Regions from separate parts of the Rhodoferax ferrireducens T118 genome, predicted to be linked through region 2. Evidence: riboswitches for the same ligand, from Rfam matches in the RefSeq annotation. Region 2 holds a riboswitch; the other holds the start of a gene.
What was found. Region 2 has a riboswitch for thiamine pyrophosphate ahead of RFER_RS12445 (purine-cytosine permease family protein). Riboswitches for the same ligand answer to the same signal wherever they lie in the genome.
Positions count from the first base shown of each region.

Region 1: linked by a shared signal. The riboswitch ahead of RFER_RS16435 (thiamine ABC transporter substrate-binding protein) and the one ahead of RFER_RS12445 (purine-cytosine permease family protein) in region 2 are both predicted to bind thiamine pyrophosphate.

Region 1 covers NC_007908.1:3,596,916-3,604,841, forward strand. Annotated here, with positions in the region: gene RFER_RS16430 (ABC transporter permease) at 1-1,160, opposite strand, end outside; gene RFER_RS16435 (thiamine ABC transporter substrate-binding protein) at 1,172-2,194, opposite strand; TPP riboswitch at 2,236-2,333, opposite strand; gene RFER_RS16440 (AAA family ATPase) at 2,398-2,982, opposite strand; gene ispH (4-hydroxy-3-methylbut-2-enyl diphosphate reductase) at 3,028-3,990, opposite strand; gene RFER_RS16450 (FKBP-type peptidyl-prolyl cis-trans isomerase) at 3,987-4,451, opposite strand; gene RFER_RS24180 (hypothetical protein) at 4,576-4,725, shown strand; gene RFER_RS16455 (bifunctional diguanylate cyclase/phosphodiesterase) at 4,852-7,926, opposite strand, start outside.
Region 2 covers NC_007908.1:2,705,675-2,713,600, forward strand. Annotated here, with positions in the region: gene RFER_RS12410 (nitrite/sulfite reductase) at 1-175, shown strand, start outside; gene RFER_RS12415 (DUF934 domain-containing protein) at 188-628, shown strand; gene RFER_RS12420 (phosphoadenylyl-sulfate reductase) at 615-1,376, shown strand; gene cysD (sulfate adenylyltransferase subunit CysD) at 1,373-2,344, shown strand; gene RFER_RS12430 (sulfate adenylyltransferase subunit 1) at 2,344-3,756, shown strand; gene fdxA (ferredoxin FdxA) at 3,860-4,189, shown strand; gene RFER_RS12440 (NAD(P)/FAD-dependent oxidoreductase) at 4,197-5,261, shown strand; TPP riboswitch at 5,294-5,402, shown strand; gene RFER_RS12445 (purine-cytosine permease family protein) at 5,482-6,789, shown strand; gene RFER_RS12450 (FAD-dependent oxidoreductase) at 6,786-7,862, shown strand; gene thiS (sulfur carrier protein ThiS) at 7,859-7,926, shown strand, end outside.

The sequences.
Region 1 (7,926 bases), 890 kb from region 2:
GCCACGGTCACCGGTGACACCACAAACGGCAGAAATGCCGCGGCGCGCCAGGGCACCGAGCGCTCTGCAGCCAGCGCGTGCAGCACACCCAACAGCGTCGCCACAGCCAAGGCCAGCGCAGAAAAGCGCAAGGTATTCCAGAGAGCGCCACGCACCTCTGCATCCAGCACAGTGACCCAAGTGGCCCAACCTGCATCCAGCGCGCGCCAGACGATGGCCAGAACGGGCAGCGCGCAAATCACAAACAGCACCCCGAGCGCCGCCAGCAAGGCCAGCCATTGAGCCATGCCGTGGGGCGGCCTGCGCGCAATGGGTTCCACGCGGCCGGGAGCCGCCAGGCGTTTCTCAAGCAGGGCATAGACCAGCGCCACCGTACCCGTCAGCAGCAGCATCCACAGCGCCAGCACGCTGGCTTGGCCCAGTTGCAGCTCGTGTGCCACCAGGGTGTAAATCTCCACCTCCACAGTGGCGTAACGCTGACCGCCCAGCACCAGGGCCAGGCCAAAGCCGGCAAAGCAATACAAAAACACCAGGCACAAGCTCGACATCAGCCACGGCGCGATCGACGGCCACTCGACCCGCCAAAACGCCCGCCACGGCGTGGCGCCCAACGAGCGTGCCGCCGCCACCTGGCGCGCATTCACCTGGCCGAGCGCATCGACCCCGGCGCGCACCACCAGACACAGGTTGAAAAACAGGTTGCCGTACAGCAGCAGCCAGGGCGTGTTGTGCAGGTTGACACCGAGCCAGCCACCGAGCACGCCGCGCGGACCCCACAGCGCCAACACACCCAGAGCCGCCACCAGGGTGGGCACCACAAACGGCAGCATCAACAAGCGCAGCACCAGCGTACGTCCCGCAAACTGAAAGCGGGCCAGCACCCACGCCAGCGGCAAGCCCAACGCCAATGCCAGCACGCAGGTGATGCCCGCTTGCGCGAGCGACCAGAGCACGCGCCAGCGCAGGTAATCGTCTTGCCAGGGCAACCAAAACGACCATGCCTCGGTAGCGGCTGCACCGGTCAAACTGACATCACCCGCCCACCCGGCCAGCACCAGCCGGCCCAGCGGCGCAATCAGCAGCACCAGCAAAGCAACAGCAGGCAGCAGCCCGAGCCAAACGCTGCGGCGCAACCAGCCAGGCAAGGCGACGGGCGACATCGACTGCCGCGCTACTTGAGCACCACTTTGGTCCAGCGTGCGACCCACTGCGCACCCTTGCCGGCTACCACTTGGGTCGCCGGGGCTTCAAACTCGGTCGGCTCGGCGGCGTGGCGCATCACCTCCGCAAGCGGGGTTTTGGCCTGCACCGGGTACATCCACATCGCCGTTTGCAGGGCCTCTTGCACGGGGGCAGAACGCAGAAAATCGACAAACTTCAAAGCCGTCGCCCGCTGGCCACCCCCTTTGACCAGGCCCACACCTTCCACCTGGCGGAAAACGCCGCCCTTGAGGTTCAGGCTCGCCGTGGGCGACTCTGGCGTTTTTTCCTTGCTGTAAAACACCTCGGCGGCCGGACTGGTGGCGTAACTCACCACCAGCGGGTAGGCACCCTTGTTACGCGCAAAGTCGGTGTAATAAGCTTCGCTCCAGCCCTTGACCACCTTGAGGCCGTTGCCGCGCATCTGCGCCCACCAGGCAAAGGCGGGCTCTTCGCCCATGGCGGAAATGGTGGCCAACATGAAGGCGTAGCCGGTGCTGCTGGTGGCGGGGTTGGGTGTGACCAACCAGTTCTTGTAGGCGGGCAGCGTCAAATCCTGCAAGGTTTTCGGCAAACTGATGCCGCGTTTGGCCACAGCCGCTTTGTCGTAATTCAAGGTCACGAAGCCATAGTCCACCGCCGCCAGCGCAGCCCCCAGATTGGCATCGGGCGCTTCGGCGGTCTGGGGCAGCGCAGGCTCCAGCACACCAGCGGCCAGCGCCTTGCCCACCAGCGTGTTGTCAATGCCAAACACCACATCGGCGATGGGTTGGGCACGGGTCAAAATCAACTTGTTGAGCATTTCACCCGCGTCACCGCCCTTGATGATGGCCAGCCGGATGCCGTTTTGCGCTTCAAACTGCGCCAGCAGGGGCTTGGGCAGTGAAAAAGAACTGTGCACCATCACGCGCAGTTCATCGGCCGCACGGGCTTGGGTTGACAGCGAGAACGCAGCCAGCGCGGTGGCGGCCAGCGTGAAAAGACGACGGTTCATGGCAAAGCCTTTCGATGCGCCAACGCACAAAACGCCGGGATGAAGGCCAACCTTCACGCTCCCTACGCTGGCATGATCCAGATCAGGTGAGTGGGGTATTTCTCAGACCATCTTGCAACGGACACCCCCGGTGAACTCGCCATTGTAATGATGCAGTTCAAGCGGCACGGGCGCGGCGCTTGCAGCCAGCGCGGGGCCCATGTTCAGCTTGTGAGTGTCTCAACCGCAAGAATCGCGGCCTGCAGTCGGCGGTCACCCGAGCCAGACACCTCAATACACGGGTGGCGCATGGCGTGAAGCTCGTGCCGCAGCCTGGCGTGAATGGCGGCCCGCGCGGGGTCACCGTCACGCTGCAGGCCATCAGACACCCACGGCATGTCTGGCTGCAAGAGCAGCGTCAAGGCATAGCGGGTATGCAAGACATGGGCGCACTCAAAAAGCGAGGGGTCGGAGAAATAAAAGTCGCTGTAAATCGCGGTGAGCAGCGGCGCACTGTCACAGAGCACATACGGGCAAGCCGTTTGCCGGGCCAGTGCTGCCGCCTGCTCTTCTTGCTCAAACTGGGCACGCATGATCAACACCTGCTCATCAGCCCTGGGCGTGCGGCCCTGCAAGTCACAAAAAGAGCGCAGATGCTCTGGCACCCACAGGCTGGAAAAATGCGCGGCCAGGGCTTTTGCCAACGTCGTTTTGCCGGTGCACTCAGCGCCTATCAGGCAGATGAGTTGCGGGTTGAATCTCACATCACGCACCAAGTTGGTCAGCGGCCCTTCGGCGGTGGGAATCATGTGGAGCGCCCGTTGTTATTGCGCAAGCAGCTATAAACTAAATAGCTAACCCAGGTCCTCGGTATCCTTCAGACGCAAGCCCTTGGGCAGCGGAAACTTGACGGTCTCCGGCGTGCCAGCCATCTTGCGCACCGACACCGCGCCCAGTGCCTTGATGCGGTCAATCACCTGGCGTACCAGGATGTCGGGGGCCGATGCACCGGCGGTCAAACCCACGTGCTGGCGACCCTCAAACCACTGCGCCTGCAATTCGTCCGGGCCATCGACCATGTGGCTTTCGGTGCCGAGCTTGCGCGCCACTTCACGCAGCCGCCTGCTGTTGGAGCTGGTCGGGCTGCCCACCACGATCACGACATCAACCAGCGGGCTCATCACTTTGACGGCGTCCTGCCGGTTTTGCGTGGCGTAGCAAATGTCTTGCTGCTTGGGCTCGCGCACCTTCGGAAACCGTGCCTTGATGGCCGCCGCAATGTCAGCCGCGTCGTCCACACTGAGCGTGGTTTGCGTCACCACCGCCAGTTTGTCGGTCTGCGCCGGGTTGATGCGCGCCACGTCAAGCACACTCTCCACCAGATGAATGCCGCCCTCTAACTGTCCCATGGTGCCTTCGACCTCGGGGTGTCCCTTGTGGCCGATCATGATGAACTCATAGCCTTCCTTATGCAGTTTGGCCACTTCCACATGCACCTTGCTCACCAGCGGACAGGTGGCATCGAACACCTGAAAACCCCGCGCGGCAGCCTCCAGCTGCACCGCCCGGCTCACGCCATGGGCCGAAAATATGAGCGTAGCCCCCGCAGGCACGTCATCCAGTGCTTCGATAAATATAGCACCTTTGGCCTTCAGGTCATTCACCACGTAGGTGTTGTGCACAATTTCATGGCGCACGTAGATGGGAGCACCAAATTTCTGCAGCGCTCGCTCCACAATCTCGATGGCCCGGTCCACACCGGCGCAAAAGCCGCGCGGCTCGGCCAGCAGGATGTCCTGGGGTGCGCTGGCTGTCACAGAATTCCGATCACATGCACCTCAAAGGTCACGGCACGACCGGCCAGCGGGTGGTTGAAGTCAAACAACACGGCGTCGCCCTTCTCATCGCTTCTGAAATCCTGTACCGAACCGGCAAACTTGCCCTTGCCGTCCGGCGTGGGGAACTGCAGCACATCGCCCACCGCATACTCTTCATCGGGCTCACCCATGTCGATCAGTTCCTGGCGCGCCAGCCATTGCAGCATGGCCGGGTTGTGCGGGCCAAATGCGGTGCCCGCAGGCAGCTCAAACGTGGTGTGGGTGCCTTCGGGCAGGCCCAGCAAATAAGCCTCCAGCGTGGGCGAGAGCTCACCGGTGCCCAGCGTCAGCGTGGCGGGTTTGCCGTCAAAGGTGTTGATCACATCACCGACCGGCCCGGCCATGCGGTAATGCAGCGTGAGGAAAGATCCCGGTTGAACCGTGGCAAGTGTTGAAGTCATATCTGAGTCCTGGTTTCAAGTCTGGAGAAGCCCACAAAACCACATTCTGAAGGGATGCGGTGTTTGGCGAATAAACTGCTGCGATTGTAAAAGCCTGCGCCAGGGCACAAACCAAGCCATGCGCTTGACCGCACCCCAAACGCGCCAATTGGCGACAAAGACGCCAGGCACCGCGTCAAAAGCCATGCCGCGCGGCGTCAAACTGGACGGGCATGGCCAGGCTCCGCAACAATTTTTCAGCGACCGCGACGGCGTCATCACGCAGCCCTGTTAGGTTTTGCAACAACACGGTAAATTCATCTCCCCCCCAACCTGGCAGCTGTTTCGGGTTCACGCAAACTGTCGGGCAGTCCGTTGGCTATCTCCTGCAGCGAGCTGTCTGCGACTTGGCAGTGGTCATTCAGACGCCTGCCGGCGCACGCAAGCCCGCTGCGCAAAGCTGCTCGAAATCTTCGAGCGGCACCGGTCGGCTGAAGAAATAGCCCTGATAGGCCTGGCAGCCTGCCTGGGCCAGGAAGTCCCGTTGCGCTGACGTTTCCACCCCTTCTGCGATGACGCCCAGCGCCAGGCTCTGGGCCAGCGCAATGATGGTCTTGGCAATGGCGGCGTCATTGGGATCGGTGAGCACGTCACGCACAAAGGACTTGTCAATCTTGAGCTGATCCAGCGGCAGCCGCTTCAGGTAAGACAGCGAGGAAAAGCCGGTGCCGAAGTCGTCCAGCGAGAAGCCCACGCCCTTGGCTTTCAACGCCGCCATTTTCTCGATCAGGTCTTGCACATTCGACACCAGCAGGCTTTCAGTCAGCTCCAGCTTGAGGCGCTGCGGGTTGGCCCCGGTCGCAGCGAGGACCGCCAGCACCTGGGCCACGAAGTCGGGCTGGCGGAACTGCTGAGCGCTGACATTCACCGCCACCGTGAGATCGGCCGTCTCGGGCCGCGCCGCCCAGATCGTCAGCTGGGTGCAGGCAGTTTGCAGTACCCAGTGGCCCAAAGGCAAAATCAAGCCGGTTTCTTCGGCGGCAGGAATGAAGTCATCGGGCCACACCATGCCGCGCTGGGGATGCTGCCAGCGCACCAAGACTTCGGCACCTGTCAAGTGGTAATCCCCCGCGACCTGGGCCTGGTAATGGAGCACGAACTGATGCTCCTCCAGGGCCTGACGCAGATCGCGCTCCAGCGCGGCACGCACCATCATGACGGATTCCATGGCCGGATCAAAGAAGCGAACCGTATTGCGACTGGCGGCCTTGGCCCGGTACATGGCAAGATCAGCCTGCTTCATCAACTCCTCGATCGCGACGCTCTGCCCTTTGAACAGCGTCACACCAATGCTCGGTGTGCTGTGGTAGGCCACACTGCCCAGCTGGTAGGTCTGGTTGAGGGCGGTGAGAATCTTGTCTGCAACGGTTTCGGCACTGACCGCGGCCTCTCCCGCCACTGTGCCCAGACCTGCCAGCTTGACGACGAATTCATCCCCGCCGAGCCGGGCGACGGTGTCGCCGTCCCGCACACAGGTGTTCAGACGCTGCGCCACCTGCTTGAGCAAGATGTCCCCCATGTCATGGCCCAGTGTGTCGTTGAGCATCTTGAAATTGTCGAGGTCAATGAACATCAGCGCGCCGAAACTGCCGTCACGCGAACTCGCGGCCATGGTCTGTACGGCGCGATCGAGCAAGAGCGTTCGATTGGCCAGACCCGTGAGCTGGTCAAAAAAAGCCAACTCCTTGATCCTTTCCTCTGCGTTCTTGCGCTCCGAAATATCATGGTGCGCGGCGATGTAATGGGTCACGGTGCCATCGGCATCCTTCACCACCGAGATGCTGAGCAATTGCGGATAGACCTCGCCACTCTTGCGCCGGTTCCAGACTTCGCCCTGCCAGCCGCCCTTGCGGCGGATGTCGTCCCACATGGCGCGATAAAAGTCCTCGCCGTGACGGCCCGATTGAATCAGCCGTGGCGTCTGACCCACGGCTTCCTCGGCCGAGTAACCCGTGATCTCGGTGAATGCCTTGTTGACCCGCAGGATCACGCTGCTGGCATCGGTCATCATCATGCCCTCCAGCGAGTCGAAGGCGACAGCGGCGATGCGCAGTTCGGCCTCGGCCTGTTTGCGGTCGGTGACGTCGCGTCCGCTGGTGCGAAAGCCCGTGAAGACCCCTTTGGCGTCTTGGATGGGGACCCAGGACGCGGACAGCCAGAACACGGAGCCATCCTTGCGGACACACCGGAATTCCAGGTCGTCGCCCCGCAGGCCCTGCAGCCCCTTCTGCAACTCGGGTGCAACACGCGGCATGTCTTCAGGATGAATCAGCGTACCAGCGAAGTCGGGCATGGCCAGGCACTCCTGCACGGTATAGCCGCTGTAGTCCTTGACCGAGGGGTTGATCCAGCGTGGCCGGCCGTCGAGCCCCCACCAGACTTCCAGGTTGACGGTGCAGTCGGCGATGGCGCGGAACTTTTCTTCACTCTCGCGCAGTTCCCTGGTCATGGTGGCAGCGAGACGGACGGCACGGTCGCGCCCGGTTGCCATGAGCCACGCGAGCAAGGCCAGCAACAAGCTCAAGCCCGTGCCGGCGACTGCGATCAGCGACTCAGCACTGCTGCCGACGCTGTCCTTGAACTCGTCCTTGGCGCTCATGGAGAGCGTCCAGGTGCGCCCCGCGACGACCAGGTACTCATCGGCTGCCATGGCGGCACGGCGCGGTTTCGCCGCGTCACCCGAGGTTGAATAGAGCAGCGTGCTCGCTGATGGTTCGACGCCATCGTAAATGGCGACTGAGAGACCGGGCGGCTGTTCGCCATACAGGCTGGCCATCAGGTCGTTCATGCGGAACGAGGCGTAGACCCAAGCGCTCAGGTGGGCTTGGCGAAGCGCCACGCTGTCATGTGGCTGAGCGCGCGCATAAACCGGCAGAAACATGATGAAGCCGGGTAGTGCATCTGGCTGGCTGTCCACGGTCAGGCGGACCTTGCCGGATATCGCCGCCATGCCAGAGTCCCTCGCCTTCTCCATCGCCAGTCGCCGCACCGGTTCCGACCACGGGTCAAAGCCGGTGGGGATGCGGTTGTTGCCCGTATAGGGCTCGCGCTGGATGATCGGGGCGTAATTTTCGCGCTCACCCAGGGGGTAAATGGCGTAGTCAGCGAAGCCGAGCCGGCGCATGGCGGCCAGGTGGGCGTCTTTGCCTGACGCCGCCACCCACTCGGCGAGACCGATAGCCTGGATGCCGGAAAAGTTGGCGTCGAGTTGAAGCGCGCTGACGTAGTCGCGGAACTTGTCGCGGTCTGCGGCATCGGTGGTCGCGAGCAGGCCTTGCACGCCACGCAACATCTGCTCGTAGCTGGCGATGCGCTGCTCAACCCGGCTGACTGCATCGCGCAGCGCAAAGTCGAACTGGGAGCGCACCTGATTGCGCGAGATTTGCCGCTCGTGATTCCATAGCAGCCAGGTCACGCCAAGCGAGACGACCAGGAT
Region 2 (7,926 bases):
GCTGCTGGACACCTACCGCCTGCAGCGTTTGCCTGGTGAGCGTTTTATCACCACCGTGCGGCGCCTCGGTCTGGAGCCGTTTCGCGCTGCCGCCAACCAAGTGCGCAGCGAGACCGGCAACAGCGGCAAAGAACTCCATATTCATCTGACCACGGCCGATGCCTTGACCGATTGAGATCAAACCCTTATGCAAAATACTCTCAAATTAATAGCTGCCAACCTAGATTCAACGCTGGCTACAGGCCTGAATGTCATAAATTTGGCGAACGATGCCGACCCGCGCACCGTGGCGCTGGCTGGGGTGGACCGCGTTGAGCTGAACTTCCCCAAGTTCACCGATGGCCGCGCCTTTAGCCAGGCGTTGTTGCTGCGCCGCCGTCTGGGCTTCAAGGGCGAGATTCGCGCCACCGGCGACGTGCTGATCGACCAAGTGCTGCAAATGCAGCGCAGCGGCTTTGATGCCGCCGTGCTGCGCGCTGACCAGGACATCGAGCAGGCGCAGCGCCAGCTTGAGCGCTTCAGCGGCTTTTACCAAGGTGATGTGCAGCGAGCGCCCCTGTTTGCGGCGGCAACCGGCGTCTCTGCCGGCGTCAAAACACCGAAGGAGTTGCGGCATGAGCGCCATTGATCTCAACGCCCGCGCCTCAGGCAACTTTGAAGCCAAACTGCTTGAGACAACTGCAGTGCTGCAACAGGCCGCGCGTGACTACGCGCCGCTGAGCGCAGGTACTGCGCCGCGTGTCACGCTGGCTTGCAGTCTGGGCGCCGAAGACATGGTGATTGCACACCTGATCAACAGCTTGCAGCTCGACATTGGCATTTTTGTGCTGGAAACGGGCATGCTGCACACCGAGACGCTTGACTTGCTGGCTCGCCTCAAAGCCTCGTCACGCGCCCCGGTGCAGGTCTTCACCCCGGCCACCGAGGCGGTCGTGCAGTTTGTGGCGCGTGAAGGCAAGGAGGCGATGTACAAAAGCATTGAACTGCGCAAAGCCTGCTGCAACATCCGGAAAATGGAACCTTTGAACCGCGCCCTCACAGGCAAAGCCGCCTGGATCACCGGCCTGCGCCGCGAGCAGTCCGGCGCGCGCGCGGACGTGCCCCTGATCGACACCTCAGATGCCACCCGCGTCAAGCTCAACCCGCTGGCCAACTGGACCTGGGGTGACGTCTGGCATTTCATCGCCATCAACAAGATTGACTACAACCCGCTGCACGACCAGTTTTACCCCAGCATCGGCTGCGCGCCCTGCACCCGGGCCATCAGCCTGGGCGAAGATTTTCGCGCCGGGCGCTGGTGGTGGGAAGACGAGACAGCCAAAGAATGCGGCCTGCATGTCAAAGCCAGCCCACTGCCAGAAAAGGCCCCCACATGAATGCCCCGATACTTTCCAACCTGCTGCAACCCATGACGCACCACCCCCGCCCTGACCATCTCAGCAACGCCCATCTCGATGCGCTGGAGGAAGAAACCATCTTCATCCTGCGCGAGGTGGCGGCCGCGTTTGAGCGCCCGACCTTGCTGTTCTCCGGCGGCAAAGACTCGCTGGTGATGCTCAAGTGCGCTGAAAAAGCCTTTATGGACAGCAAAACCGGCGGCCACATTCCCTACCCGCTGCTGATGATCGACACCGGCCACAACTTCCATGAGGTCACTGATTTCCGTGACGCCCGGGCCAAAGAGCTGGGCGCCGAGCTGATTGTGCGCAGCGTCGAAGACTCGATGGCGCGTGGCACCGTGCGGCTGGCGCATCCGGGCGAAAGCCGCAACGTGCACCAGTCGGTCACGCTGCTCGAAGCCATTGAAGAATTCCGCTTTGACGCGCTGATTGGCGGGGCCCGGCGTGACGAAGAAAAGGCGCGCGCCAAGGAGCGCATCTTCAGCCACCGCGACAGTTTTGGTCAATGGCAACCGAAAGAGCAACGCCCCGAGCTGTGGACGCTGTTCAACACTCGCCTGCACCCAGGTGAACACTTCCGGGTATTCCCGATCAGCAACTGGACCGAGCTCGATGTGTGGCAGTACATTGCCCGTGAACGGGTCGCCCTGCCCTCGCTTTATTACACGCACCAACGGGCGGTGGTGGAGCGCAAAGGCCTGCTGGTGCCGGTGACCGACTTGACCCCGGCCAAGCCGGGTGAGCAAGTGCAAACACGCAACGTGCGGTTTCGCACCGTGGGCGACATCACCTGCACCTGCCCGGTGGAAAGCCGGGCCGCGACGCCGGACGACATCGTGATCGAAACCCTGGCCGCCGATGTGAGCGAGCGCGGCGCGACCCGCATGGACGACAAAACCTCTGAGGCTTCGATGGAGAAGCGCAAGAAAGACGGATACTTCTGATGGACACTACGACTTCAATAGCTGCTCGCGCTTATTCCACGGGGGCTAGCGGCCGAAATGATATAAATATTGACACGCAATCGGCCTTGCGCTTCATCACCTGCGGCAGCGTCGATGACGGCAAAAGTACGCTGATTGGCCGCCTGTTGATCGACAGCCGCTCGGTGCTGTTGGACCAACTGGCCAACGTCTCCAAGAGCGGCGAGGCGGACCTGGCGCAGTTCACCGACGGCCTGTCGGCCGAGCGCGAGCAAGGCATCACCATCGACGTGGCCTACCGTTACTTCAACACCGCGCAGCGCAAATTCATCATTGGCGATGCCCCCGGCCACGAGCAATACACCCGCAACATGGTCACCGCCGCCAGCAGCGCCGATGCCGCCGTGGTGCTGGTCGATGCCACCAAACTGCAATGGCAAAGCCCCAACCTGGAGTTGCTGCCGCAAACCCGGCGCCATTCGCTGCTGGCCCACTTGCTGCGCGTCAACAGCATCGTGTTTGCCGTCAACAAGCTCGATGCGCTGGAAGACACGGCCAAGCCCGAGACGGCGGGCCAGGCCGCACTGGCGTTTGCCAATATCAGCCACGCGCTGGCAGCATTTTCGCAAGCCGCTGGCATTGAGGTGGCGGCGATCGTGCCGATTTCTGCGCTCAAGGGGCACAACGTGGTGGAAGCGGCCGAGGGCTGGTGCGGCTACAGCGGCCCGAGTCTGCTCGACATTCTGGAATTGTTGCCCGTGACCCCGGCGGATACCGCCTTGCCGCTGGCCTTTCCGGTGCAGTGGGTCGAAAAATTCTCCTCCAGCAGCGACACCTCGCAGGGTCGGCGTGTCTTTTGGGGCCGTGTCGCCACCGGTTTTGCCCAGGTCGGGCAAACCGTCAAACTGTTGCCCAGCGGCCAGAGCGCCAGCATTGCACAGGTGCTGGGCCACACGCGCCAACCCGGCGCGGTGGCCGCCGGGCACAGCGCCGGCATTGTGCTGGACCGTGAGGTCGATGTGTCGCGCGGCGACTGGCTGCTGGCGGTTGAACCTGCTCCAACAGAGACCCCGATGGCCGAGGATGATTTCGATACCGTGCCAGCCAGCGCCAGCCTGGCACCCAGCCGCGAACTCAAGGTCACCGTTGCCTGGATGGACGACGAGCCGCTGGTCGCGGGTCGCGTTTATTGGGCGCTGCATGGGCACCGCTGGGTCAAAGCCCGGATCAAGCGCATCGTGCACAAGCTCGACATCAACACCCTGGCCGAAGAAGCCGCCACGGCGCTGGCCGCGAATGCCATCGGCCATGTCGAGCTGCTGCTGCAAGAGCCGATAGCGGCGCGGCCCTTCAGCCAGTCCCGGGTGCTGGGTGCGCTGGTGCTGGTGGACACGGCCTCGCACAAAACCTCGGGCGCGGTGCTGATCAATTGACTCCGTTCAAGTAATCCCGTGGCCTGCAAGGTCAATTTGGATCAATCGATCTTGAAACCCAATAAAATCACTGCTTTTCACCCACCTTGTCGAAAAACACAACATGACACATACCGTCACTGAAGCCTGTATCAAATGCAAGTACACCGATTGCGTTGATGTCTGTCCCGTGGATTGCTTTCGCGAGGGCCCCAACTTTCTGACCATTGACCCCGATGAGTGCATTGACTGCGCCGTCTGCATCCCCGAGTGCCCTGTCAACGCCATCTACGCCGAAGAAGACGTGCCCAAAGATCAGCAGCACATGACCAAAATCAACGCCGAGCTGGCCAAGTTACCAGGCTGGAAAACCATCACCAAGCGCAAGCCCGCGCTGCCTGAGGCCGAAGAGTGGAAAGACAAGACCGGCAAGCTGCCGTATCTGATTCGTTGACCCGCCGGTGCGCAACCATCAAGACCCCATAGAAACCGACGCTGTGATCGTCGGTGCCGGCCCGGTCGGGCTGTTTCAGGTGTTCGAACTCGGCCTGCTCGAAATCAAGGCCCACGTGGTCGATTCGCTGGCCTACCCCGGCGGTCAGTGCATTGAGCTCTATCCGGACAAACCGATTTATGACATTCCGGCGGTGCCGGTCTGTACCGGCCGGGAGCTGACGCAAAACCTGCTGAAACAGATTGCGCCGTTTGGTGCCACCTTTCACTACGGGCAGGAAGTCACGGTGGTGGAAAAACAAAGCGACGGACGTTTTTTTGTAGAAACCTCCAAGGGCACACGCTTCCTGAGCAAAACCATCTTCATTGCTGCAGGCGTGGGCGCCTTCCAGCCGCGCACCCTCAAGGTTGACGGCCTGGAGGTGTTTGAAGACTCGCAATTGTTTTACCGCGTGCGCAACCCGGCCGATTTTGCGGACAAGAATCTGGTCATCGTCGGTGGCGGCGATTCCGCCCTCGACTGGGCCCTGGACTTTGTCAAGGACGGCCCCAACAAAGCCGCCAGCGTGATCCTGATCCATCGTCGCGACGGCTTCAAGGCGGCGCCGGCGAGTGTGGCCAAGATGCGCGAACTGTGCGACGCGCTGGAGATGCAGTTCATCGTGGGTCAAGTCACCGGCTTTGAAGCCCAGGACAGCCTGCTGACCGGCATCAAAGTCACCGGTGCTGACGGCGTCACCCGTGTCGTGCCGCTCGATGTGTTACTGGTATTTTTTGGTTTGTCGCCCAAACTCGGCCCCATTGCCGAGTGGGGTCTGGACATCGAGCGCAAACAGCTCAAGGTGGACACCGAGAAGTTTTCAACCAGCGAGCCAGGTATTTTTGCCGTCGGCGATATCAACATCTACCCCGGCAAAAAGAAACTGATCTTGAGTGGCTTTCATGAATGCGCACTCGCCGCCTTTGGCGCCATGCCGATCATTTCGCCCGAAAAAAAGGTCTTTTTGCAGTACACCACCACCAGTCCGAAGCTGCACAAAGTGTTGGGGGTAGAGTCGCCGGTGTTTGACTGAGTAGAATCTGCATCGCGCTCTTTCGCTGGAGCGCATTTCGCTAGGGGTGTTGCCAGGCTTTTAATGAAAGCGGGTGACTGAGAAAGTCCCTTTGAACCTGACTGAGGTAATCCTCGCGCAGGGAAGCAAGTCTGAACATAGGTGTCACCGCCTTCTCTGCTGACACAACTGCGTTTTCAGATTCAGCCAACCTGCCAACTTTTTTGCATGGAGCAAATAGATGGCAAATACAAATTTCACCGACCAGGTCAACCAGGCTTTAACGCCAGTGGGGACCGCTGAGCGGGTCTTTAGCTGGCACGACCACGCCTCCCTCTGGTTCAGCCTGGGCGTGGGCCTGCTGGTGATGCAGGTCGGCGCTTACCTGGTGCCGGCCGTGGGCAGCCGTGATGCGGTCATTGCCATTGTGCTGGGATCGCTGCTGGGCGCCGGCCTGCTGGCCTGGACGGCCAAGCTGGGTTGCGACAGCGGCCTGTCCAGCGCCGGCCTGATGCACGCCACCTATGGCAGTTACTTTGCACGTTTGCCGGTGCTGTTGAACCTGGCCCAGCTCATCGGCTGGACCACCTTTGAGCTGGTGGTGATGCGCGACGGCACGGCCGCCATCGCCCAACAATCTTTGGGTCTGTCGCTGGACGGCACGGGCGGCATCGTCGTCACCACGCTGTTGTGGGGCGCGGTGCTGACGCTGCTGCTGGCAGGCTCCATGACGCAGCTGGTGCGAAAAGTCATCAGCCGGGTCGGCCTGCCGCTGGTGATTGCGTCGCTGTTGTGGCTGACCTGGCAGTTTGGCGGCCAACTGCACAGCAAGGGGCTTGAAGCGTTTTGGGCCAGAGAGGGCGATGGCAGCATGGGCATGCTCTCGGCGATGGACCTGGTCATCGCCATGCCGGTGTCATGGCTGCCGCTGGTGGCCGACTATGCGCGCTACGGCAAGTCAGGCCGCAGCGCCCTGAGCGGCACCTGGCTCGGCTACGCGCTGGCCAACATCTGGTGTTACGCACTCGGCGTGATGGTGGTCAGTGTGGCGCAGCCCGATGTCAATCTGGTCAGCGCCCTGCTGCTGGCACAGGGCGGGCTGATCGCGCTGAGCCTGATCCTGGTGGATGAAATTGACAACGCCTATGGCGACGTCTACTCTGGCGCGGTGTCGGCGCACAGCATCAAGTCGTCATGGACGGTGCGGCAATGGGGGCTCGGGCTGGCGTTGCTGTGCACGGGCCTGGCGCTGGTGTTGCCGATGCACAGTCTGGAGCCGTTTTTGTTGTTGTTGAGCTCGGTTTTTGTGCCGCTGTACGGGGTTATTCTGGGGCGCCTGAGCGGTGTTTCAGTGCGCTTGCAACCAATGCAGCGCAAGGTGGACTTCAGTGCCGCTTTGCTGTGGCTGGCTGGCATTGCGGTCTATCACTTGCTGGCGAAATGGGCGCCGCAATGGGGTGCTGCCTTACCCACGCTGGCACTGACCTTTGGCTTGGCCTGGTTGACACGCGCCAACGTGTCTATGAATCAATTGGGAGAACCCGCATGAACATCGTTATTTTGGGTGCCGGTCTGATGGGGCGCTTGCTCGCGTGTGAATTGGCCCGTGCAGGTCACCAGCTTGAATTATTTGATGCGGGTGGCCCCGAGGCGCTGAACTCGGCGGCCCGTGCCGCGGCAGCCATGTTGGCACCGCTGGCGGAGTCGGCCGTCGCCGAGGACCCGGTGGTGAAAATGGGCGTGTACGGGCTCGGCCGCTGGCCTGCGCTGATTGCGCAACTCGATGAGCCGGTGTTCTTTCAGCAGCAGGGCACGATGGTGGTCTGGCATCGGCAAGATGTGGCTGAGGCAACACGCTTTTCACGCCAGCTTGATGCCACGGCGCAACGCCTGCCAACGCTGCCCATAGCGCAGCCGCTGGATGCGTCGGGCATCGCTCGGTTGGAGCCCTGTCTGGCTGCGCATTTTTCACAAGGCCTCTACCTGCCGGGCGAAGGCCAGTTGGACAACCACCAGTTGCTCGCCGCCACGCTGCATCAACTCCAGCGACTGCAGGTGACGATTCACTGGAACAGTCCACGCGTCCTCAGCGACTTCTCCCCGGGGCAGCCGGGGCAGCCCCACTGGGTATTTGACTGCCGGGGCTTGGGTGCGCACCCGCAGTGGTCCGCGTTGCGTGGCGTGCGCGGCGAGATCATCACGCTGCTGGCGCCGCACGTGAAACTGTCGCGCCCCACGCGACTGCTCCATCCGCGCTACCCGATCTACATTGCGCCCAAACAAGACGGCTATTTTCTGGTCGGCGCCACCGAAATTGAGTCCGATGACCTCTCACCGATGAGCGTGCGCTCAGCGCTGGAGCTGCTCGGCGCCGCCTATACGGTGGACAGTGGTTTTGCCGAGGCGCGCATTGTGGAATTGGTCGCCCAGTGCCGCCCAGCCTTGCCCGACAACCTGCCCTGCATCCGCCAGTTGGGCCCGCGCGTGATGCAAATCAACGGCCTCTATCGCCACGGCTACCTGATGGCCCCGGCCCTGCTGGATGTGGCGCTGGAACTGTTTGAAACCGGCGCATCGCCGCTGGCGAACGATTTTGCCCTGTCGATCCACCAATTGCCATGAACGTCATCATCAACCAGACCCGGCACACTCTCCCTGAGGGTGCCACACTGGCCGATGCGATTGA